DNA from 3 places in the Allobosea sp. NBC_00550 genome. Region 1 is predicted to be linked to each of the others. Evidence: riboswitches for the same ligand, from Rfam matches in the RefSeq annotation. Region 1 holds a riboswitch; each other region holds the start of a gene.

What was found. Region 1 has a riboswitch for cobalamin ahead of NWE53_RS22270 (ABC transporter substrate-binding protein). Riboswitches for the same ligand answer to the same signal wherever they lie in the genome.
Region 2: another riboswitch for cobalamin. It lies ahead of NWE53_RS06320 (ribonucleoside-diphosphate reductase subunit alpha); the one in region 1 lies ahead of NWE53_RS22270 (ABC transporter substrate-binding protein).
Region 3: another riboswitch for cobalamin. It lies ahead of NWE53_RS07140 (TonB-dependent receptor plug domain-containing protein); the one in region 1 lies ahead of NWE53_RS22270 (ABC transporter substrate-binding protein).

The regions. Positions count from the first base shown of each region.
Region 1 is NZ_CP102772.1:4,674,161-4,681,665, reverse strand. It holds gene ureC (urease subunit alpha) at 1-1,434, opposite strand, end outside; gene NWE53_RS22310 (urease subunit beta) at 1,434-1,739, opposite strand; gene NWE53_RS22305 (HupE/UreJ family protein) at 1,744-2,325, opposite strand; gene NWE53_RS22300 (urease subunit gamma) at 2,347-2,649, opposite strand; gene NWE53_RS22295 (urease accessory protein UreD) at 2,678-3,523, opposite strand; gene NWE53_RS22290 (hypothetical protein) at 3,591-3,803, opposite strand; gene NWE53_RS22285 ((R)-mandelonitrile lyase) at 4,115-4,510, shown strand; gene NWE53_RS22280 (hypothetical protein) at 4,560-4,781, shown strand; gene NWE53_RS22275 (1-aminocyclopropane-1-carboxylate deaminase/D-cysteine desulfhydrase) at 4,736-5,563, shown strand; cobalamin riboswitch at 5,598-5,808, shown strand; gene NWE53_RS22270 (ABC transporter substrate-binding protein) at 6,078-7,109, shown strand; gene NWE53_RS22265 (FecCD family ABC transporter permease) at 7,106-7,505, shown strand, end outside.
Region 2 is NZ_CP102772.1:1,346,343-1,353,847, forward strand. It holds gene NWE53_RS06315 (ribonucleotide-diphosphate reductase subunit beta) at 1-882, opposite strand, end outside; partial or broken gene NWE53_RS06320 (ribonucleoside-diphosphate reductase subunit alpha) at 1,041-3,276, opposite strand; cobalamin riboswitch at 3,397-3,596, opposite strand; gene NWE53_RS06325 (sensor domain-containing diguanylate cyclase) at 3,755-4,978, opposite strand; gene NWE53_RS06330 (O-antigen ligase family protein) at 5,177-6,511, shown strand; gene NWE53_RS06335 (Gfo/Idh/MocA family protein) at 6,600-7,505, shown strand, end outside.
Region 3 is NZ_CP102772.1:1,514,088-1,521,592, forward strand. It holds gene NWE53_RS07120 (ABC transporter ATP-binding protein) at 1-551, shown strand, start outside; gene NWE53_RS07125 (NAD(P)-binding domain-containing protein) at 551-2,029, shown strand; gene NWE53_RS07130 (NAD(P)/FAD-dependent oxidoreductase) at 2,048-3,334, opposite strand; gene NWE53_RS07135 (MalY/PatB family protein) at 3,477-4,661, opposite strand; cobalamin riboswitch at 4,876-5,073, shown strand; gene NWE53_RS07140 (TonB-dependent receptor plug domain-containing protein) at 5,162-7,138, shown strand; gene NWE53_RS07145 (ABC transporter substrate-binding protein) at 7,135-7,505, shown strand, end outside.

The DNA.
Region 1 (7,505 bases):
CATCAGGCGGTAATGCATCGGCTGCGGCGTCGGGATCGAGGCATTGGGGTCGCCCATGGGAGCGGCCGCGATCATGCCGCCGACCAGCACCATTTCCGGCTTCACGCCGAAGAAGGCTGGGTTCCAGAGCACGAGATCGGCGCGCTTGCCGACTTCGATCGAGCCGACATGCCGGGACAGCCCCTGCGCAATGGCGGGGTTGATCGTGTATTTCGCGATGTAGCGGCGCACGCGCAGATTGTCGTTGTCGCCGGTCTCTCCGGGCAGGCGCCCGCGCTGCAACTTCATCTTGTGCGCGGTCTGCCATGTCCGGATTGGCACCTCGCCGACGCGGCCCATGGCCTGGCTGTCGGAGGAGATGATCGAGAAGGCGCCGATGTCGTGCAGGATGTCCTCGGCCGCGATCGTCTCCTTGCGGATGCGGCTCTCGGCGAAAGCGATGTCCTCGGGGATCGAGGGCGACAGGTGATGGCAGACCATCAGCATGTCCAGATGCTCGGCAATGGTGTTCAGCGTATAGGGCCGGGTCGGGTTGGTGGAGGACGGGATGACGTTCTTGAGCCCGCAGACCTTGATGATATCGGGCGCATGGCCGCCGCCGGCGCCCTCGGTGTGGAAGGCGTGGATGGTGCGGCCCTTGAAGGCCGCGACCGTATCCTCGACGAAGCCGCTTTCGTTCAGCGTGTCCGTGTGGATCATCACCTGGACGTCGTGATCGTCGGCGACCGCGAGGCAGTTGTCGATCGCGGCCGGCGTCGTGCCCCAATCCTCGTGGAGCTTCAGCGCGCAGGCGCCGCCCTCGATCATCTCGATCAGCGCGGCCGGCTTCGAGGCATTGCCCTTGCCGGAGAGGCCGAGATTGATGGGCACCGCGTCGAAGGACTGGATCATCCGGCCGAGATGCCAGGGGCCGGGCGTGCAGGTCGTCGCCAGCGTGCCATGGGCCGGGCCGGTGCCGCCGCCGAGCATGGTGGTGATGCCCGCCATCAGCGCTTCGTCGATCTGCTGCGGGCAGATGAAGTGGATGTGCGCATCGACGCCGCCGGCGGTGAGTATCTTGCCCTCGCCGGCGATCGCCTCGGTGCCCGGGCCGATGATGATGGTGACGCCGGGCTGGGTGTCCGGGTTGCCAGCCTTGCCGATGGCGACGATGACGCCGTCCCTCAACCCGACATCGGCCTTAACGATGCCCCAGTGATCGACGATCAGCGCGTTGGTGATGACGGTATCGACCGCGCCCTCGGCGCGGCTCGCCTGGCTCTGGCCCATGCCGTCGCGGATGACCTTGCCGCCGCCGAACTTCACCTCCTCGCCATAGATCGTGAAGTCCTTCTCGACCTCGATGATCAGGTCTGTATCGGCGAGGCGGACCCGGTCGCCGACCGTCGGTCCGTACATCTGGGCATAGGCGGCGTGGGAGAGCGTGGCCGGCATCAGAGTTTCCCCATCACCTTCTGCTGGAAGCCGTAGACGGCCCGCCCGCCGCCGAGTGGCACGAGGCGGACCTCGCGCTGCTGGCCGGGCTCGAAGCGCACGGCGGTGCCGGCGGCGATGTCGAGCCGCATGCCGCGCGCGGCGGCACGGTCGAAATCGAGCGCTGCGTTGGTCTCAAAGAAATGGTAGTGCGAGCCGACCTGGATCGGCCTGTCGCCGGTATTGGCGACGAGCAGGGTCACCTGCGCCGCCCCCTCGTTGAGGACGATGTCGCCGGCAGCGGGGAAGACCTCTCCGGGGATCATCGCGTCAGGCTCCCGCGACCAGCCAGAGGCCGCCGAGCGCGGTCAGGCCACCGGCGACGCGCGCCGCCATGCGCCCGCGATGCGAAAGCGCATTGCCGGCAAAACCGACGCCGACGCCGACCGCATGCAGCAGCGCCGTCGCCAGCGCGAAGCCGACCATGAAGGACGTGCTGGTCGCCTCGCCCAGTTCGCCGCCATGGGCATAGCCGTGGAACAGCGCGAAGAAGCCGACCACCGCCATGCCGACCGGCGTCGGCACCTGCAGCGCGACGAGCGCGAGCAGGCCTAGCACGACGACGGAGGCGGCGATCACCGGCTCGACGAAGGGCAAACCGATGCCCGCCAGCGCCGCGGCGAAGCCGAGCATCATCGTGACGACGAAAGCGAGCGGGATCGCCCAGATCGCGCGCCCGCCGACAAGGAACGCCCAGAGGCCGACGCCGACCATCGCCAGGATATGGTCCACGCCGAAGAGCGGATGCGAGAAGCCGGCCGCAAACGAGCCATGCTCGGCCGGGTTGAGATGGGCGAAGGCCGGGCTCGCGGCACCAACGCTCAGGATCAGGGCGATCGACAGTCTCTTCATGGCAGCCTCTGTGTCGGGACGTCAGCGGATCGGTTCATGGACGGTGACGAGCTTGGTGCCGTCGGGAAAGGTCGCCTCGACCTGCACGTCGTGGATCATCTCGGCGACGCCTTCCATGACCTGCGCCCGGCCGACGACATGCGCCCCGGCTTCCATCAGCTCGGCGACGCTGCGGCCATCGCGCGCGCCTTCGACGACGAAATCCGAGATCAGCGCGATCGCTTCGGGATGGTTCAGCTTGACGCCGCGCTCGAGCCTGCGGCGCGCCACCATGGCGGCCATCGAGATCAAGAGCTTGTCCTTCTCGCGCGGTGTCAGGTTCATGCCGTCATCCTAGAGTTTCCGGGCCTTGCTAGAGTTGCCAGACCTTGGGCAGCGAACGGCCGCCCATCAGCAGGGTCAGCAGCGGCTCCAGCCGCCGCCGCAGAGCGAGCCCGGTTTCCTCGACCAGCCGCGCCAGGAACTTGCCGTTCCACGCGCTGGCGCCGCCGGCTGGTCCAATGATGGATCGGGCGGACTCAAGAAAGCGCTCGGGTGCGGCCCCAGTGAACAGCACCGTCGCCATGGCGCGCCGGCCGGCCATAACCGCCTGCGGCGCCATGCGCGCGGCGATATCACCCTCGAAACGCAGATCGTCGGCGAAGATCAGCCGCCCGTCGCGACGCACCCGCCAGCGATCATGCAGCAGCCCGCTGCGCAGCGTCTCGCCCATCGCCATCCGGCCGAACAGCACGGCCTCGACCGCGACCAGCTCGGCATCACCCTCAAGATCGGCGTCGAGCCGGCGCGAGAGGCGGCCGCCATCGAACAGGATGGTCTCCTGCGGCAGCCAGGCGAGACGCGCGCCGGCCGAGACGCGCAGATGATTGGTGAGCGTCGCATCCGGCCCCGTCGAGCGATAGACACGCTCGCAGGCCTGCGTGGTCACGCAAGCGGCGGTATCCGCACCGAGATTCACCTCGGTGGCCAGCCGATCGCCGCCCGTCAGGCCGCCTGCGGTGTTGATGAGGATCGCCTGCGGATCGTCGACGCCCAGCGTCTTGGGCAGGCGGATCTTGGCGCAGCCATCCTGGAAGAGACGTTCGAGACGCGTCGTCCCGTCCAGCGACCGAAAACTCACGCCGGCATGACCGACGGCACGCTGCATCCGTGGCGGTCCGGCGCCCTGCATCGCCGCACTATCGGCAGCCAACAACATGTTCAACGCCGCTTCCGCTTCGGGACGAACGTCTCAGCTTCGCCCCCCACCGCATCGATGCCCAGCATCATGCGGATCGCAAGCCGCACAGCTCTTCCCCTATCGCGATCCCGCCAAGCAACACGCACGCCGCCTTCCCCTCTGCTGCCGAAAAAAGACGCAAGTGATATGCCAGCCGGGAAAGCTCGATGTCATTGCGATCAGAGTGGCTCGTCCGCGGCAAAGGATTGATCGGCCCGCGCCGGCTGGCGGGCGCGTTTGCACTGCGCTTCAGTGCCATCACCTGCATTCAAAAGCGGCAGGAGGCACCGACCATTCGGTCCTCAGCTGGCCGAGGCCATCGATGACGCCATCCAAGAAACTGATTTGCACAATAAAGCGGCATCAATCGCCCGCTTTGCGAGCCAAACCCTCAGGGGTGCTCAACCGATCATCACCGCCAAGGCGCGCCGGCCTCGTTCAATCCGAACGCCTCTGTCGGCACGGCGCTTCCCGGTCTATGCCCGTAGCAGACGAGGCGATTCCCATCGGAGCGCCTATCGTCGCAATATCCCGAGCGCCTTCCGCAGCGCCGGAGACGAGGAGATCACCATGGAGATCATGCGCGCCGGCTCCCGGCCGTCCGGGAAGGGACCGGCCGACTGGTTCACCGGATCGGTCCGGATCGACCCGCTCTTCAATCCGCATGCGCCAGAGCGCGTGCAGGGCGCCAGCGTCACCTTCGAGCCCGGCGCGCGGACGGCCTGGCACACCCACCCGCTCGGCCAGACGCTGGTCGTCGTCAGCGGTGCCGGCCGGGTGCAGCGCTGGGGCGGGCCGATCGAGGAGATTCGACCGGGCGACGTGGTCTGGTTTCCGCCCGGCGAAAAGCACTGGCATGGCGCGGCGCCGGCAACGGGCATGACCCATATCGCCATTCAGGAAGCCGAGAACGGCAAGGTCGTCGAATGGTTGGAGCAGGTCTCGGACGCCCAGTACGGCGGCTGATCGCCGCCCAATCGACCCAGCCTGACTAGGTCCTACCGCGAACGGGACGATGACGCCTCAGCCTTCCACCCTTTTGCGCGAGCCGCGCCATGCCCTCGTCGAGGCTCCGACGCCGGTCCAGAGGCTGCGCCGTTTCGAGGAGAAGCTCGGCCGGCCCGGCGTCTACATCAAGCGCGACGACCTGATGGAGATCGCGCTCGGCGGCAACAAGCTGCGGAGCCTCGAATACTGGCTGGGCGCTGCGCTGCGCGAGAAGGCCGATACCTTCTAGTCGGAGGCGGTGCGACCTCCAATCTCTGCCGCCTCACGGCCGCGGCTGCCTCGCTCGTCGGTCTCGACTGCATCGTCCTGCACAATGCGCCGGATACGCCGGAGAATCGCGAGCGCTCCTTCCTGAACCGACTGTTCGGCGCCGAGCTGCGCTTTATCGGAGCGGTCGATGAAAGCCAGCGCAACGCAGCGCTCGCCGAAGCGGCGGCGGAACTCGTGCGTCAGGGGCGGAAGCCCTACATCGTTGGCGACCCCGTGCTCGGCGCGATGGGCTATGTCCGGGCCGCCTTCGAACTGCATGAACAGTCGCAGCGGGAAGAGGCACCGATCCGGCACGTCTTTCTCGCGGGCTCGATGGGGCCGACAGAGGCCGGCTTCATCTTCGGCAATGCCCTGCTCGGGCATCCCTTCCAGGTCCATCTCGTCAGCGTCGAATACGAGCGAGCGGAGCTGGAGGAGCATGTCCGGCGCATCTATGAGGGCCTGCGCGACCGGACGGGGCTCGATGTCGCGCCTCTCGATGCGGCGCCGCCGCAGTATCACATGGAGCATCTCGGCGGCGGCTGGGGCGTGCCGACCCCGGCCTCGGAAGCCGCCATCCTGGCCTTCGCCCGCACCGAGGGCATCCTCATCGAGCATGTCTATACGGCGAAGACCTGTGCCGGCTTCGTCGAGGCGCTCACCGAGGGCCGGATCGCCGTCGGCGAGCCGGCCTGCGTGATCCATACCGGCGGCACCGCCGCATTGTTCTCGCAGTTCGGATCGTTCAGGACGGTGACGTAGCGTCTGCCCGCTTGACGCGCCTCGGCGCCGCCCTATGGTGCCGGTCGATCGAGGTTCTCCGGGTCGCACCCCGGAGCTAAGAGGGAATTCGGTGAGGCGCCTTTCGCCGAAGCCGAGGCTGCCCCCGCAACTGTAAGCGGCGAGCCTTCCGTCCATCGTCCACTGGTGCCCCGCGCACTGGGAAGGCCGGGCGGATCAGGCGTCGACCCGCGAGCCAGGAGACCTGCCGCGATCGCGAGACGTCTTTCGGGCGGGGTGTTCCGGAGGGATGCGCGTCGGCGGCGTCCCCAGACCCCGCATCCGGCCGTATCCGCCCAGACTCCCCGCGCTCATTCGGGGAGCGATGAAATCCATGTCCACGATATCCGCTGATGCCGCCGCGCAGGCCGCACGTCACTTGACGCGCCCGCGTCGCGCGACCTATGAGAAATGCAACATTGTTACACTTGATGTCCGTTGCGCCGGGGCCTCGCTGCTCCGCTGCCGTGACGCCCTCTCCAAGCCGGTCCCGTTCATGCGTCGTGCCTTCCAGTTCGTTCCCGCCTTGCTCGCCGCGGCCGCCGGCAGCGTCCTCTTCGCCGCCGCCGCCTCGGCAGCTCCGACGCAGTATCCACTGACGCTGGAGAACTGCCGGGAGACGATCACCTTCGCCGCCCCGCCCAAGCGCATCGTCGCGCTCGGACAGACCCAGACGGAAATCCTTTATGCGCTCGGCCTCGGCGACCGTGTCGTCGGCACCGCCGTCTGGTTCTCGCCGGTCGCCAAGTCCTATGAGGCCGTCAACGCCAAGGTGAAGCGCCTCGCCGACAACGACCCGAGCTTCGAGGCCGTCGTCGGCCAGGAGCCAGACCTCGTCACCGCGATGTTCGAATGGCATCTCGGGCCGAACGGCATCGTCGGCAAGCGCGACCAGTTCCACAAGGTCAAGGTGCCGACCTATGTCTCGCCGACCGATTGCGTCGGCAAGGACAATTCCGGCCCCGGCGACGGCGTGCGCACGCAGATGTTCTCGATGGAGCTGGTCTATCGCAACATCCGCGAGTTCGGGCAGATCTTCGACGTTTCCGACCGCGCCGAGAAGCTCGTCGCCGAGCTCAAGGCGCGCGAGGACAAGGCCGTCGAGCAGGTCGTGAAGCTGAAGGCGCAGGACGTGCCCGTGGTCGTCTGGTTCTCCAGCAAGGACATCAAGGGCGACGGCTTCATGGCCGGCAAGAACGGCGTGCCGGCCTATATCCTGTCGCAGCTCGGGGCGCGCAACATCATCACCACCAACGAGGAATGGCCGCTGGTGGGCTGGGAGAGCATCGCCGCCGCCAACCCGGCCGTGATCGTCACGGTCAGGATGGACCGCCGCCGCTTCCCGGTCGACGATATCGAGAAGAAGCTCGAATTCCTGAAGACGGATGCCGTCGCCAGCAAGCTCGACGCGGTGAAGAACAACCGCGTCGTCATCATCGACGTCGGGGCCACTCGCGCCGGGCTCGATACGGTCGATGGCATCGAGACGCTCGCCAAGGCGATCGCGAGCTTCGGCATCGCCCCTTGAGCCACGCCGCCCACGGTCCGAACTGGCCGGCGCGGATCGGTCTCGCGCTGCTGTCGCTGCTGGCACTCACCTTGTCGGTGGCGCTGGCGGTGACGATCGGCGAGATGGCGATCCCGTTTCAGGTCGCCGTCAAGGCGCTCGGCAACGGGCTGTTCGACCTCGACCTGCCGGTCAGCGCGATCCAGCAGGGCGTGATCTTCGACTATCGCCTGAGCCGGGCATTGATGGCCGGATTGTGCGGCGGGGCGCTCGCGCTTTCCGGCGCGATCCTGCAGGCGCTGCTGCGCAATCCGCTGGCCGAGCCCTATATCCTCGGCATCTCCGCCGGCGCCTCGACCGGTGCCGTCGCGGTGCTGATCCTCGGCATCGGCATCGGCGGCGTGGCGATCAGCCTGT
Region 2 (7,505 bases), 2.4 Mb from region 1:
AAGCTCGGCCGCATCGCGGATCATGCCACGCACCTCCTTCTGGAAGGCCCTGGTCCAGAGATGCGGGTTCTCGATCTTGATCTGGTTGATCACGTCGATACCGAAGTTCAAATGGATCGACTCGTCGCGCAGGATGTACTGGTACTGCTCGGCGATGCCGACCATCTTGTTGCGCCGGCCGAGCGAGAGGATCTGCGCGAAGCCGGTGTAGAACCACATACCCTCGAAGATCGCGTAGAAGGTGATCAGGTCGCGCAGCAGCGCCTGGTCGTTCTCGGGTGTCCCCGTGCTGAAATCGGGGTCCTCGATGCTCTGCGTATGCTTCAGCGCCCAGGCCGCCTTGTCGGTGATCGAAGGCACCTCGCGATACATGTTGAACAGCTCGCCCTCGTCGAGGCCGAGACTCTCGACGATGTACTGGAAGGTGTGCGTGTGGATCGCCTCCTCGAAGGCCTGACGCAGCAGATATTGCTGGCATTCGGGATTGGTCAGGTGGCGATAGATCGCGAGCACGATGTTGTTTGCGACGAGGCTCTCCGAGGCGGCGAAGAAGCCGAGATTGCGCTTGAGCATGCGCCGCTCGTCCTCGGTCAGCCCATCCCTCGACTTCCACAGCGCGATGTCGGCCTGCATCGAGACCTCGGTCGGCATCCAGTGGTTGTTGCAGCCGGCGAGATACTTCTCCCAAGCCCATTTGTACTTGAGCGGCAGAAGCTGATTCACGTCGGCGCGGCAGTTGATCATCCGCTTCTCGTCGACGCTGACGCGCCCGCCGGAGCGATCGATCTCGCCCAGCCCGGTGGCGTCGGCCGTGGGAACCGGGTTGGTCAGGATGGCGGGGTTGGCTGGGGTCGCGGGCTTGGTTTCGGACCAGTCGAGCATGGAAAAATTCCGTTCGTGAAATGAAGGGCGTCATGCTCGGGCATGACCCGAGCATCTCCGGCCGAAGGAGGGGTCCAGCGCCCTCTTCCGATCGAGATTCTCGGGTCTGCGCTTCGCTTCGCCCGAGAATGACGCGCGAGGTGGGATGACGGCGGCCGTTACTGGCAGGCCTCGCAGGTCGGATCGTCGATCGAGCAGGCGTTGGGCACCGCCATGCCGTTATCGAGCGGGATATCGACGAGGATCGGCGCGGCCGCGAGAGCTGCCTTAGCCGCGACTGGCACAGTTGCGGAGACCGCGTTGAGCTTGCCGTCCGTCCCCTTCAGCGTCGATTTCTCGACGTGGGTCGCCGAGAGCGCGCGCAGGTAATAGATCGTCTTCAGGCCCAGCCGCCACGCCAGCCGATAGGCCTCGTCGAGCTTCCGGCCCGAGGGCTGCGCCATATAGAGGTTGAGCGACTGGCCCTGGTCGATCCATTTCTGCCGGCGCGCCGCGGCGCGGATGAGCCAGCTCGTCTCGATCTCGAAGGAGGTCGCGTAGAGCGCCTTGAAGTCCTCCGGAACGCGGTCGATCCCGCTGACCTTGCCGTCATAGTATTTCAGGTCGGAGACCATCACCTCGTCCCAAAGCCCCCTCGCCTTCAGGTCGTGCACGAGCCCGGCATTCACCACCGTGAAGTCGCCGGACATGTTGGCCTTGACGTAGAGCTGGCTGTAGGACGGCTCGATCGACTGCGAGACGCCGACGATGTTGGAGATCGTCGCGGTCGGCGCGATCGCCATCGTATTGGAATTGCGCATGCCGATGGTCTTCACTCGCTCGCGCAGCGGCTCCCAATCCAGCGTCGCCGAGCGGTCGAGCTCGACATCGCCGTCGCGGGCTTCCGAGAGGATATCGAGCGAGTCGATCGGCAGGATGCCCTTCGACCAAAGCGAGCCCTCGAAGCTCGGATAGCGGCCGCGCTCGGCGGCTAGATCGACCGAGGCCGAAATCGCATGGAAGCTGATAGCCTCCATGGAGCTGTCGGCGAAGGCGACCGCGCCTTCCGAAGCCGCCGGCAGGCGCAGGGTCTGCAGCGCCGAGGCCCACCGGGCGATGGCGCAGGTTGGAACGGCGCGCCTCCGGGATCGTGTAGAAATTGATGTCGACGACATTGTCGAGCATCCGCATGGCGGTCTTCACCGTCTTCGCCAACCGGGCCTGGTCGAGCCCCTCCGCCGTCACATGGGCAAAGAGGTTGACCGAGCCGAGATTGCAGACCGCGACCTCATCGGCCGAGGTGTTGAGCGTGATCTCGGTGCAGAGATTGGACGAATGCACGACGCCGGCATGCTGCTGAGGCGAGCGCAGATTGCAGGCATCCTTGAAGGTGATCCAGGGATGGCCGGTCTCGAACAGCATGGTCAGCATCTTGCGCCAGAGATCGAGCGCTGCCACGCGCTTGGACACCTTGAGCTCGCCGCGGTCGGCCTTGGCCTCATAGGCTTCATAGGCCGCCTTGAACGGCTTGCCGTAGAGGCCGTGCAGGTCCGGCGTCTCGTCGGGCGAGAACAGCGTCCACTGGCCGCCGGCCGCGACGCGCTGCATGAACAGGTCGGGAATCCAGTTCGCCGTGTTCATGTCATGGGTGCGGCGGCGGTCGTCGCCGGTGTTCTTGCGCAGATCGAGGAACTCCTCGATGTCGACATGCCAGGTCTCGAGATAGGCGCAGACCGCGCCCTTTCGCTTGCCGCCCTGGTTGACCGCGATCGCCGTGTCGTTGGCGACCTTCAGGAACGGCACGATGCCCTGGCTCTCGCCATTGGTGCCCTTGATATGGGCGCCCAATCCGCGCACCGGCGTCCAGTCGTTGCCGAGGCCGCCGGAATACTTGGCGAGCAGCGCATTGTCCTTCACCGCCTTGAAGATGCCGTCGAGATCGTCGGCAACGGTGGTCAGGAAGCAGGAGGACAGCTGCGGGCGGAGCGTGCCCGAATTGAACAGCGTCGGCGTCGAGGCCATGAAATCGAAGGACGACAGCAGGTCAAGCACATAGGCGCGTGCGACCTTGTGATGCTCGGAGCGCATCAGGGCGAGTTCGACCTGGTCCTGCACGTCCTCGATATGGAAGGTGCGGCCGGCATCGGCGCGGCGCGTCAGGCCCGCGACGATCTGCGTGGTGAGGTCGGCGACGATGTCGTGGATGCGGCGCGAGGCGGCGGCGCTCGAACCCTCGACCGCCAGGAACGCCTTGGTCAGGGCCACTGCGATCTTGGAGGCATCGAAGGGCGTGACCGCGCCGTTGCGGCGGATCACCTGGAAGCCCGGTTCGCTCGCGACGGCGCGCGGCTGCGAGACGGTTTCGGCACTGTACGGCGCCGGCGCAGGCCGTTCGGCTTCAACGGAAAGAGACATCGGCTCCAAACCCCAAGATCAAGATGTTGGGGGCGAAGGCCAAGGCGGACGCGTGGAAAGGGCGCGCGACGACGAGAGGCCGCGACCTGCCAGCGCACCACCGGGACACCCCGCCCGAGGACGTTAACTAGGGTCGCGGCAGGTCTCCTGGCTCGCGGGTCGTCGTTCTCGCCCGTCTTCCCAAGGCCTTGCGGCCTCAGTGACTTAATGCTGGATGAGAACTCACCGCTAACAGTTGCGGGGGCAGCGCCGGCTTCGCACCGGCTTCCCTCTTAGCTCTCGATCTTGCGATTCGAGAGACCGTGACCACTACATTTAGCGGTCTTTTCCATTCATCCGTCAATTGCTCGTATGTGCTGGATACAAACCGTCGTGGAAAGCGAGGATGAACGGCCTGGCAGCTGCCATCGAATGCCCGCCGTAAGCGCCGGCATCCACGCTGAAACACGGCCCGGTCGGTCGCTCCATCTGAGCCAACTCAGGCGAACTGAACGTCGATCTCAGGGCCAGCCTTGCGCACCACATGCACGAAACGCGAGAAATTATCGGCCTCGATCGCGAGCTTGAAACGGCCGGGCACGCCGGCCGAATCGATTACGGCAAGGCTGGCGCCCTCGTCGGAAAGCCGTTTGACGGTGCAGTCGATCACCGAGCGGCCGCCGTTGAACACGATGCTGCCGGCCTTGAGCACGCGCCGACCGAAGGGCGAGTTGCTCGCAGCGCCTGCATGGGCCGCGATGCAGCGATTGCGACCCGCGGTCTTGGCGGCATAGAGCGCCTCGTCAGCCTGCTGAAGCACGGCTTCGAGATCCGATGCGGCGGTTGAAAGCGCCGCGATGCCGAAGCTCGCGGTCACGGCGAACGGTCCGCCGACGCCTTCGAAGCGCTGGGCGGCGATGCTTTCCCGTAGCTTCTGCGCGACGCTGAGAGCGGCCTGCAGCCCCGTATGCGGCAGCAGAATCGCGAACTCCTCGCCCCCGAGGCGCCCGATCAGGTCGCTCTGGCGCAGCAGGTCGCGGCAGGCGGCCACGGTGCCGGTCAGCACGGTGTCCCCGCCGGCATGGCCCTGCGTATCGTTGACGGTTTTGAAGTGGTCGAGGTCGAAGGCGATACAGCTCGTCTCATGGCGATGGCGCAACGCGAGTGCGATCGCCTTGCCGGCTTCATTGCGGAAGGCGCGGCGCGAGAGTGCCCCGGTCAGGACATCGGTGGACACGAGCAGACGCAACCTGAGCTCGTCCATCACGATCGCGGCGAGATCGGCGAGGATCGCAACGTCCTCTCCATCGAAGGCGCGGGGCGCGGTGTCCATGGCGCAGAGCGTGCCGATATTGTGACCGCCCTCGCCTCGCAGCGGTATGCCGGCATAGAAGCGCAGATGCGGCGCGCCGGTGACGAGCGGATTGTCGGTGAAGCGCGGATCGGCACGGGTATCGGGCACGATCAACGGCTCGCCGCGGCGGATCGTGACGTCGCAGAGCGCGCTACGCCGATCTCCTTCGCAGTCGGACAAGCCCTCGCGCGACTTGAACCACTGCCGGTGGCCATCGAGGAAAGTCACGGTCGCCATCGGCACCTTCAATGTGCGGCGAACGAGGCGCGTGATCCGGTCGAAGGATTCCTCACCCGGCGTATCGAGGATGTCATACTGCGCCAGCTCGTCCAGGCGGGCCTGCTCGCTCGCGGCGGCGGGGACGGACATGGTTGCTCCCGATTCGATCTTATGCTTATGGCGCGAAGCTCAACGCGTCGGCGTAAAAGAGACGTAAACGGCAGCGTCGTCAGATGCTCTTGCCGTCAGGCCGCCGGAGTTAGAGGCCCTTAATATGTCAGCGCCTACGATGTCGACAGCCAGCCCGGCTCCCCGGAGCAAGGTCGTCCAGTCCAACGCGAAGCGGCCATGAGCGAGAGCGTCCAGGGCTCGATCACCAACCAGCCGGCACGATCAGGCTCAACCGCGCGCATTGCCGGCACGGGCTCGCTCGGCAACGTTCTCGCCGGCTTCGGCCTGTTCGTGCTGATGATGTCGCTCCAGCCCTTCGCCGGGCCGCCCGAGGCGACTGCGCCAGGCGAATCCACCGGTAATATCGTCAACCAGATCGGCTATTTCGTCCTTGGCCTCGCATTTTTGGTCGCGATGCTGAGCTTGACGCAGCGAGCAGTTCTGGCTCGGCTCGGCAGCGGCAGCTGGGCGATCATCTTCGGCATCGCAGCGCTTTCAGCCGCCCAGTCGCTCGATCCGACCGCGTCTTTGCGCGGACTTCTGCTCGCGGCGATCGTGATGACCATCATTGCCGGCGTGCTTGTCCTGCCGCGCGACGAACGAAGCTTCGCGACCGCCGCAGCCAATGCCTGCCTCTTGCTGCTGGCGCTGGTCTACGGGGCGCTACTGCTCGCGCCGCATCTCGCCGTCCACAGCTCGGAAGGCGCCGAAGGGGTCCATGCCGGCGACTGGCGCGGCCACCTCAGCCACAAGAACTTCGCGGCACCGGTCTTCTCGATCATGGCGATGTTCGGCATCTACGCCTGGCGCAGCGGGTTACGCTGGCGCGGCGGCCTGATCGTGGCGCTCGGCGTGCTCTTCGTGCTCAACAGCGGCTCCAAGACGACACTGGGCTTCCTGCCGCTGACGATCGGCCTCGTATTCCTGAGCCGCATCACCGGACGGCCCGGCCTGACGATCCTGCTGCACCTCGTCCTGGTCGCGACCATCGCCGCCCTGACCGTCGGCTCCGTCATCTGGCCGCAGCTCCACGCGCTCAGCGCGGCGCTGATCTCCGATCCGACCTTCACTGGCCGCGACGAGATCTGGAAATTCGCGCTCCGGCACATCGCCGAGCGGCCCTGGCTCGGCTACGGCTACGCCAGCTTCTGGCAGACGCCGATCGTCACCGGCCTCGAGGAGAACTTCGAGGCAAGCTGGGATGTGCGCGGCATCGGTTCCGGCCACAACAGCTATCTTGACGCGGCGCTGGCCTTCGGCGTCCCGGGTGCGGCGGTGATGATCTATCTGCTGATGGGCAAGCCGCTGCTGAACTATCTCGCGAGTTGGCGTGCGCCGGCCAATCGCAGGCTGGCGGATCTCTTCGTCATGATCGTGATCTTCATGACCTATGTCGGCATGCTGGAAGCGTTCCTGCTCAATCGCGCCGACCCGCTCTGGGTGCTGTTCGCGCTGGCGGTGATGGGGCTTTCGCTGACGGCTCGGATGCGGACCGTCGCGACACCGACTTGATCCGGCAGCTAAAGCGGCTTCCGTCCGACCATCGCGGCATGCCATGCAGGGCGCGGCAATTCCATCAACCGCCTGCTCGAGACCTCACATGCCCCAGACCTCAATCTCCTTCGGCCTGATCGGCGCCGGTATCATGGGCGAGCGCATGCTGCGCGCAGCGCTCGACCAGCCGGCCGCGGCCCTGCAGGTCTCCGGCATCTGGGACCCCTCCTCCGCGGCCATGGAACGGATCGCGACCGCCCTGCCCGCGGTCCCGCACCAGCCCGACGCCGCTGCCCTGATCGCCGCCAGCGACTGCGTCTACATCGCCTCCCCGCCCACCTCCCATCTCGCCCATGCCCGGGCGGCGCTTGCCGCCGGCAAGGCCGTGTTCTGCGAGAAGCCGCTGGCGGTCGATCTCGCCGATGCACGCGCCTTCGTCTCCGAAGCGAAGGAGCGCGGCGCCGTGAACTTCCCCTTCGCCTCCTCCCCGGCCGTCGTACGGCTGCAGGAATGGATCGCCTCGGGCGTCGTCGGCACGCCCCGGCGCATCTCGATCGAGGTCGCCTTCGCGACCTGGCCGCGCTCCTGGCAGGCCGATGCGGCCGGCTGGCTCGACGGGCCGGTGCAGGGCGGTTTCACCCGCGAGGTCGTCTCGCATTTCCTGTTCCTGACACGTCGTATCGCGGGGCCTTTCGCCGGCCTCGCTGGCAAGGCTGTCTATCCCGAGCCCGGCAAGAGCGAGCGCCGCATCGAGGCGACGCTGACGGCAGGCGCCCTGCCTGCCACCCTCACCGGCAGCGTCGGCACCACCGCGAAGGACGACCACAACGTCTGGACGCTCGAAGGCGACAAGGGCGCGGTACGCCTCTGCGACTGGTCGCAGGCCGAGCGGCGTCTGGCTGACGGCTCCTGGGAGCGCGATCCGGAGGCTCTCTCGCAGAACGAAGCGCGCCCCCTGGCCCTGCGCCGCCAGCTCGAAGGTGTCGCAAAGCTGACGCGTGGCGAGCCACAT
Region 3 (7,505 bases), 2.5 Mb from region 1:
ATATCCAGATGGTGTTCCAGGACCCCTTCGCCTCGCTCAATCCCCGCCGCAAGGCCGGCGATCTCGTCGCGCAAGGGCTCGTCGTCAACGGCATGCCGCGCAGGCAGGCGCTCGAACGCGCCCGCGAACTCTTCGGCCTCGTCGGACTCGATCCCGCTGCGGTCGACCGCTATCCGCACGAGTTCTCCGGCGGCCAGCGCCAGCGCATCGGCTTGGCGCGTGCTCTGGCGCTCGAACCCGATGTCCTCGTCGCCGACGAGCCGGTCTCGGCACTCGATGTCTCCGTGCAGGCGCAGGTGCTGAAGCTGCTCGCAGACCTGCGCGAAAGGCTCGGCCTCTCCATCGTCTTCATCACCCACGACCTGCGCGTCGCCGCACAGGTCTGCGATCTGATCGCTGTGATGAAGAACGGCGAGGTCGTCGAGGCCGGGACGGTGGCCGAGGTCTTCGGCCAACGCCGGCACCCATATACGCAGGCCCTGCTCGCCTCGATCCCCGGGCAAGGCTTCGGCACGACCGAAGCCACCCGCGAGTCGGCGGAGGTTTCGTGATGAAGCGCATCGCAACGCCAGTGCCGATCGCCGACGGTCTTGCCCGCCACGAAGCGCAGGTGAAGCGTGACCTAGCCTTGCTCGGCATCCCGGCCAAGCCCTGGCTTCATCCCAAGGCGATGGCAGACGGCGAGCCGGTCCTCGACGTCGCCATCATCGGCGCCGGCATGAACGGCATCGCCGCCGCCTCGGCCCTGCTGGCCAAGGGCATCGTCAACATCAGCCTATTCGATGCCAACGAGCCCGGCCGCGAAGGCCCGTGGAACAGCTATGCGCGCATGGACACGCTGCGCTCTCCCAAGACGCTGACCGGGCCGGCGCTCGGCATGCCGTCGCTGACCTTCGCCGCCTGGTACAACGCCAGCTTCGGCGAAGCGGCCTGGGAGGCGCTCTACAAGATCCCGAACGCCGTCTGGGTCGATTACCTCAGCTGGCTCCAGCGGGTGCTCGCCCTGCCTGTGCAGCACCGCACGGCGCTGACGAAGCTGCGCCCGCATGACGGCCTACTTGCACTCGATCTGAAGACCGCCGAGGGAACGAAGACCGTATTCGCCCGCCATGTCGTCCTCGCAACCGGACGCGGCGGCGCGGGCGGTGATCTCTGGCCGGATATCGTCCCGCGCGACCTCAAACCCGCTCTCGCGGCCCACAGCAACGACCCGATCGACTTTGAAAGGCTGCGCGGCAAGTCGATCGGTGTGCTCGGCGGCAGCGCCTCGGCCTGGGACAATGCTGCGACCGCCTTGGAGCAAGGCGCGGCGAGCGTCGAGATGTATCTGCGCCGGCCGCATCTGCCGCAGATCAACAAGGGCCGCGGCTCTGCGACCCAGGGCTTCTTCCACGGCTGGAGCGCCCTCCCCGACGCCGACCGCTGGGCGCTCGCAGCCTATCTCGACGACATGCTCGCGCCGCCACCGCACGAGACCGTGCTGCGCGCGCTGAAATCCAGTGGGCTCGGCATCCGCTTCCGGCATCGCGTCGCTTCGGTCAGGCGCGAGTCCGGGCAGGTCGTGCTCGACATCGACACGCCCGACGGTCGCATCGAGCGCCGCCACGACTTCCTCATCGTCGCCACGGGTTTTCAGGTCGACGCTACGCGTATTCAGGAACTGTCGGAATTCGCCGGACATATCGCGCGCTGGAGCGACCGCTATACGCCGCCGGCCGAGCTTGCACGCCCGACATTGGCGCAGGCGCCCTATCTCGGACCGGGATTCGAGCTCCTGCCCAGGGATGCCACCGCGCCGGCCGAACTCTCCCGCATCCATCTCGTCAACCACGGTGCCAATGTCAGCCATGGCGCGATCGCGAGCGACATTCCGGGCGTCGCGATCGCCGGCGAGCGTGTCGCGCAGGCCCTCGCCGCCGCCTTCTTCAGGGAGGACAGCGCCGCAATCAGGCGCGATCTCGAAGCCTTCGACGAGGCGGAACTGAAGGACACGCCCTTCTTCCGGCCGGAGGATTTCCCGCGTTCCTGATGCGGGACAGAAACGCGATCAGCGGGGAGCGTCGGCTTCGCCGCTCTTCGCCTGCCCTTGCGTGATCAGGCGGGCGCTGCGGTGGCCGCTGACATAGATCCACAGCCAGTTCAGCGCGACGGCGAGGCGGTTCCGCAGTCCGATCAGGAAGAAGATGTGCGCGACGCCCCAAGTCCACCAGGCGATGCGCCCTTTCAGCTTGATCCAGCCGAAATCGACGATCGCCGCGCGCTTGCCGATCGTCGCGAGATTGCCGGCATTGCTGTAGGCGAAGGGCGGCGGCGCGGTCTCGCCCTTCAGCCGCGTCTTGATCACTCCGGCGACGTAGCGCCCCTCCTGCTTGGCCGCGGGTGCCACGCCGGGCACCGGCTTGCCGTCGGCCGAGACGACACGGGCCGTGTCGCCGACGACGAAGATATCGCGCTGGCCGGGGACCGTGAGGTCGGGCTCGACCATCACCCGCCCGGCCCTGTCGGCCGGCGCGCCGAGCCACTCCGCCGCAGGCGAAGCAGCGACGCCCGCCGCCCAGAGGATCGTCCTGGCCGGGAGAAAGGCGCCGCCGAGTTCGATCCCGTCCGCGGTGCAGTTCGAGACAGCGTGACCGAGCTTGATTTCGACGCCGAGCCCGATCAGCGCCCGCTCCGCATAGGCCGAAAGGTCCTCGGTGAAGCCAGCCAGGATGCGCGAGCCGGCCTCGACCAGGATGACGCGTGCGGCGCGCGTATCGAAGTTGCGGAAATCGCCGCGCAGCGTGTCATGCGCCAGCTCGGCGATCGTGCCGGCAAGCTCCACACCGGTCGGACCCGCGCCGATGATCACAAAGGTGAGGAGCTCGGCGCGCCGGGCAGCGTCCGTCTCCCATTCCGCCTGCTCGAAGGCGGAGAGAATACGCCGCCTGATCTTCGTCGCATCTTCGAGCGTCTTCAGCCCGGGCGCATAGGGCTCCCACTCGTCATGACCGAAATAGGAGTGTCGCGCCCCGGTCGCCAGGATCAGGCTGTCGAAGGCAAGCGGCGGCTCGCCCTCTATCAGCACCTTCTTGTCGCTCGGATCGACGCCGACGACGCTGCCCAGCAGCGTGGTGACGTTCTTGTAGCGCCGCAGCAGCGAACGGGCCGGCCACGCGATTTCGGAGGTCGGCAGCGACGCCGTCGCGACCTGATAGAGCAGAGGCTGGAAGAGGTGATGGTTGCGCCGGTCGATGAGCGTGATCCTGACCGACTCGCCGGCGAGATTTCGCGCCGCCTCCAGCCCGCCGAAGCCGGCTCCGACGATGACGATGTGATGGGGCGTGCCGGCCGTCACGGGCTACCCGACATGGAACAGGCTGCGATAGCGATATCTGGAGATGCGTCTCATGAGTTCTCCCGCTTCACCAATAAGCCAGCGCCGCCTTTGCGAGAAGCGGGGGATGGCGCGGGACGACAGAACCGTCCCGCAGCCGGCGCTATTGCAGATCGCGGAAAGCTTCCTTCAATCGCTCGACGGCCTCGATCACGGTGGCGCGCGGCGTGGCGAGGTTGAAGCGCAGGAAGCTGTCGCCCCCCGCCCCGAAGCTCGCGCCATGGTTCACCGCGATCTTCGCCTGCTTCTCGACGCGGGCGGTGAATTCCGCCGGCTCCATGCCGGCCCCGCCGAAATCGACCCAGGCGAGATAGGTCGCCTCGAGCGGCATCGAACGCAGGCCGGGGATCGTGTTAACCCCGTCGTCGAACAGCTTCCTGTTGCCGTCGAGATAGGCCACGAGCCGGTCGACCCAGGCCGCGCCTTCGGGACTGTAGGCGGCGGTCGCCATCGCCATGCCGAAGGAATTGGGCGAGATGCCGTGGGCGTTCATCCGGGCGCGGAACCGCTCCCGCAGCGGCTCGTCGGGAATGATGACGTTGCCGACATGGGCGCCCGCGATGTTGAAGGTCTTGGTGGTCGCCGTCATCATCACGAGGCGGTCCGCGATTTCAGGCGCAGCCAGCGGCATGACGGTGTGCCTGGCGCCCGGCATGACCAGATCATGATGGATCTCGTCGGCGACGAGGATCAGGTCGTGGCGCTTGCAGAAGGCCGCGATCTCGCGGAGTTCGTCGCATGTCCAGACGCGCCCGCCCGGATTATGCGGCGAGCACAGCATCAGCATCCGCTCGCGGCCGGTCATCTGCGCGTCCCAGCCGGCGATGTCGAGGACGTAGCGGCCCTCCTCGATCCGCAGCCGGCACTCCACGACCTCCCGGCCGGCCGAGCGGATGATGCGGGCGAAGGCGTGGTAGACCGGCGTCATCAGCACGACGCCATCGCCCGGCGCGGTGAAGGCATCGACGCAGAGCGCCGTGCCATTGACGAGGCCATGGGTGGTGAAGATCGCTTCCGACGCCACGTCCCAGCCATGGCGGGTCTTCATCCACCAGCGGATGGCGTCGCTATTGGTGCGGTCGTCGCCGAAATAGCCATAGACCCCGTGAGCCGCCATGCGCTCGACCGCCTGCTGGACGCAAGGCGGCGGCCGGAAATCCATATCGGCCACCCACATGGCGATGCCGTCGGAAGCGGCCACGCCATAATACTTCTCCATCGTGTCCCATTTGGCCGAATGGGTCCCGCGGCGGTCGATCTGCTCGTCGAAGTCCGGCAACCTAAGCATCGTCATCCTCGGCAACAGCAGAGCGGCCAAGCCGCGGAAAGCGCCGAGAGATGGTGATTCCGACCCGGCCCGTGGCTTCTGTTCTGCCGTGCCGGCTCGCGGGCGTAAACCGGCGCGATCGCGACGGCTGGCCTCCGGATACGACATGGCGCGCGATCTCCCGCCCCCGTCCTTACCTTTGGTTAAACCTATTTGACGACGACACTTTTCCGCCGTAATCGTCACCGGGACGGTTCCCTCACGGGATCAAAAGGGAACGCGGTGCGGGTGGCCAGCCACCCCATGCCGCGGCTGCCCCCGCAACTGTAAGCGGCGAGCCTTTCGCCATACGCCACTGGGACCTCGGACCTGGGAAGGCGGCGAAGGGCATGGACCCGCGAGCCAGGAGACCTGCCGTCAGCCGTGGTCACACGCGAACACGTTCGGACGGGGTGCGCCGATCGCTGATTTGACTGTTTGCCGCCTTTTGCGCGGCGATGGGAGATCGCGTTCGCGGTGACGTGCCACTGACGTCAACGCCCGAGGTCTCCATCGTGATCCCCGCCCTTCCAGCCGCAGAACGCGGCCGCCTGCTGCTATGCGTTTCCTTCCTCGCACTGGCCTGCTCCGCCCCGGTACTCGCCCAGAACGCACCCGCCCCGCTCGCGCTCGACGAGATCGTTGTCAGCGCGACCGGCACGCCGACCCCGGCGCGCGAGATCGCGAGCTCCGTCACCGTCATCACCGCCAGGGAGATCGAGCAGCAGCAGCGCCGCACCCTGCCCCAGGCTCTCGCCACCGTGCCCGGCCTCAACATCGTCCAGACAGGCGGACCGGGCGGCCTGACCTCGGTCTTCATGCGCGGCACCAACTCCAATCACGTCAAGGTTCTGATCGACGGCATCGAGGCGAACGACCCCTCGACGCCCAACCGCTCCTTCGATTTCGGCTCGATGCTGACCGACGACATCGAGCGCATCGAGGTGCTGCGTGGCCCGCAGAGCGGCCTGTACGGCGCCAATGCGATCGGCGGCGTCATCTCGGTCACCACGAAACGCGGTGAGGGGCCGCCCAGGGCGACCGCGCGGGTCGAAGCCGGTTCCCACGGCACCTTCAACCAGTCCGCCGGTTTCAGCGGTGGCGACGATCGTTTCAACTATGCCTTCAACGTCGCGCATTTCCGCACCGATGCGACCGACGTCACGCCGCCGAACCTCGTCCCGCCCGGCCGCCGCATCAATCCGAATGCCTTCGACAACTACAGCTATTCCGGCCGCATCGGCGTCGCGCTCGGCGACACGCTGTCGCTCAACTGGGTCGGCCGCTATCAGGACGGGCAGTTGCGCTATACCGGCGACACCGGCTTCCCGAGCCGCCCCGCCCCCTATCGCTCCCTGCAGAATTACGCACAGGCCTTCACACGCGGCGAGGTCGTCTGGGATCCGTTCGCCGGACGTTTCGTCAACACCTTCGGCGTTTCCTACACGAACCAGGACCGGGCGACGCGAACGGCCAACGGCACGACCGGCATCCTCGGCCTGCCCAACGAAAACCTGGGCGAGCGCACCAAGCTCGACTGGCGCGGCAATATCGAGATCACCAAGGGTCACAACCTGATCATGGGCCTGCAATACGAGCGCGAGCGCTTGGACACCGCGAGCCTCGTCGCTTCCAACGGCAACAAGGCCGCCTATCTCGAATACCAGGGCAATATTCAGGACCGCTATTTCCTGGCGGCCAACATCCGCCACGATAATGAAGACAGCTATGGCGGCCACACCACCTATCGCATCGCGCCGGCCGTCATCGTCCCGGGCATCGAGACCAAGCTGAAGGCGAGCTACGGCACCGGCTTCAAGGCGCCGACGCTGAGCGAGCGCTTCATCGACTATCGCCCCGGCTTCAATTTCTTCGGCAACCCGAACCTGAGCCCGGAAGAAAGCCACGGCTGGGATATCGGCTTCGAGCAGCCGCTCTTCGACAAGCGCCTTCAGTTCGGCGGGACCTGGTTCCAGAACGACATCGACAACCTGATCGTCACCAACACGGCAGGCAACTCCTACGCCAATATCGGCAAGGCGCAGACCAAGGGCGTCGAAGCCTTCGCCGCGCTGGAGATTTCGCCCCAGTTCCGCATCCGCGCCGACTACACCTTCACCCTCGCCAAGGACGAGATTGCGCGGCAGGAATTGCTGCGCCGCCCACGCCACAAGGCGAGCGCAACCGCGACCTGGACGCCGACCGACAAGCTCACCTTCTCGGCGACGCTGCTCTATGTCGGCTCCTGGGTCGACGGCAATCGCGACTTCTCGGTCCCGCGCATGAACGCGAAGGGCGCGACGCTGGTCAATCTCGCCGCCGAGTACAAGGCGACCGACAAGGTCACCGTGTTCGGGCGGATCGACAATCTCTTCGACAAGCGCTGGGAGAACCCCATCGGCTTCCTCGTCCCGGGCTTCGGCGCCTATGGCGGCATCAAGGTGGCGATCGGCGGATGACGCCGTTCCGCGCCAGGCATGGGCTGACCGGCTTGTGCGCTCTCGCCATCGCGGCCTTCGCCGCCATGGCGTTTGGCGCGTCGCCAGCGGCGGCGAAGCCGGCGCGGATCGTCTCGCTCAACATGTGCACGGACGAACTCGTCCTGCGCCTCGCGCCGCCCGAGCACATCGCTTCGATCACCTGGCTCTCGCGCGATCCGCGCAACGCCAATATGGCAGAGGCGGCACGCGCGATCCCGGTCAATCACGGCCTCGTCGAGCAGGTGCTCGCCTCCCGGCCCGACCTCGTCATCGCCGGCGCCTACACCACCCGCGCGACGGTCGCCCTGCTCAAGCGGGTGGGGATGCCCGTGCGCGAGTTTGGCGT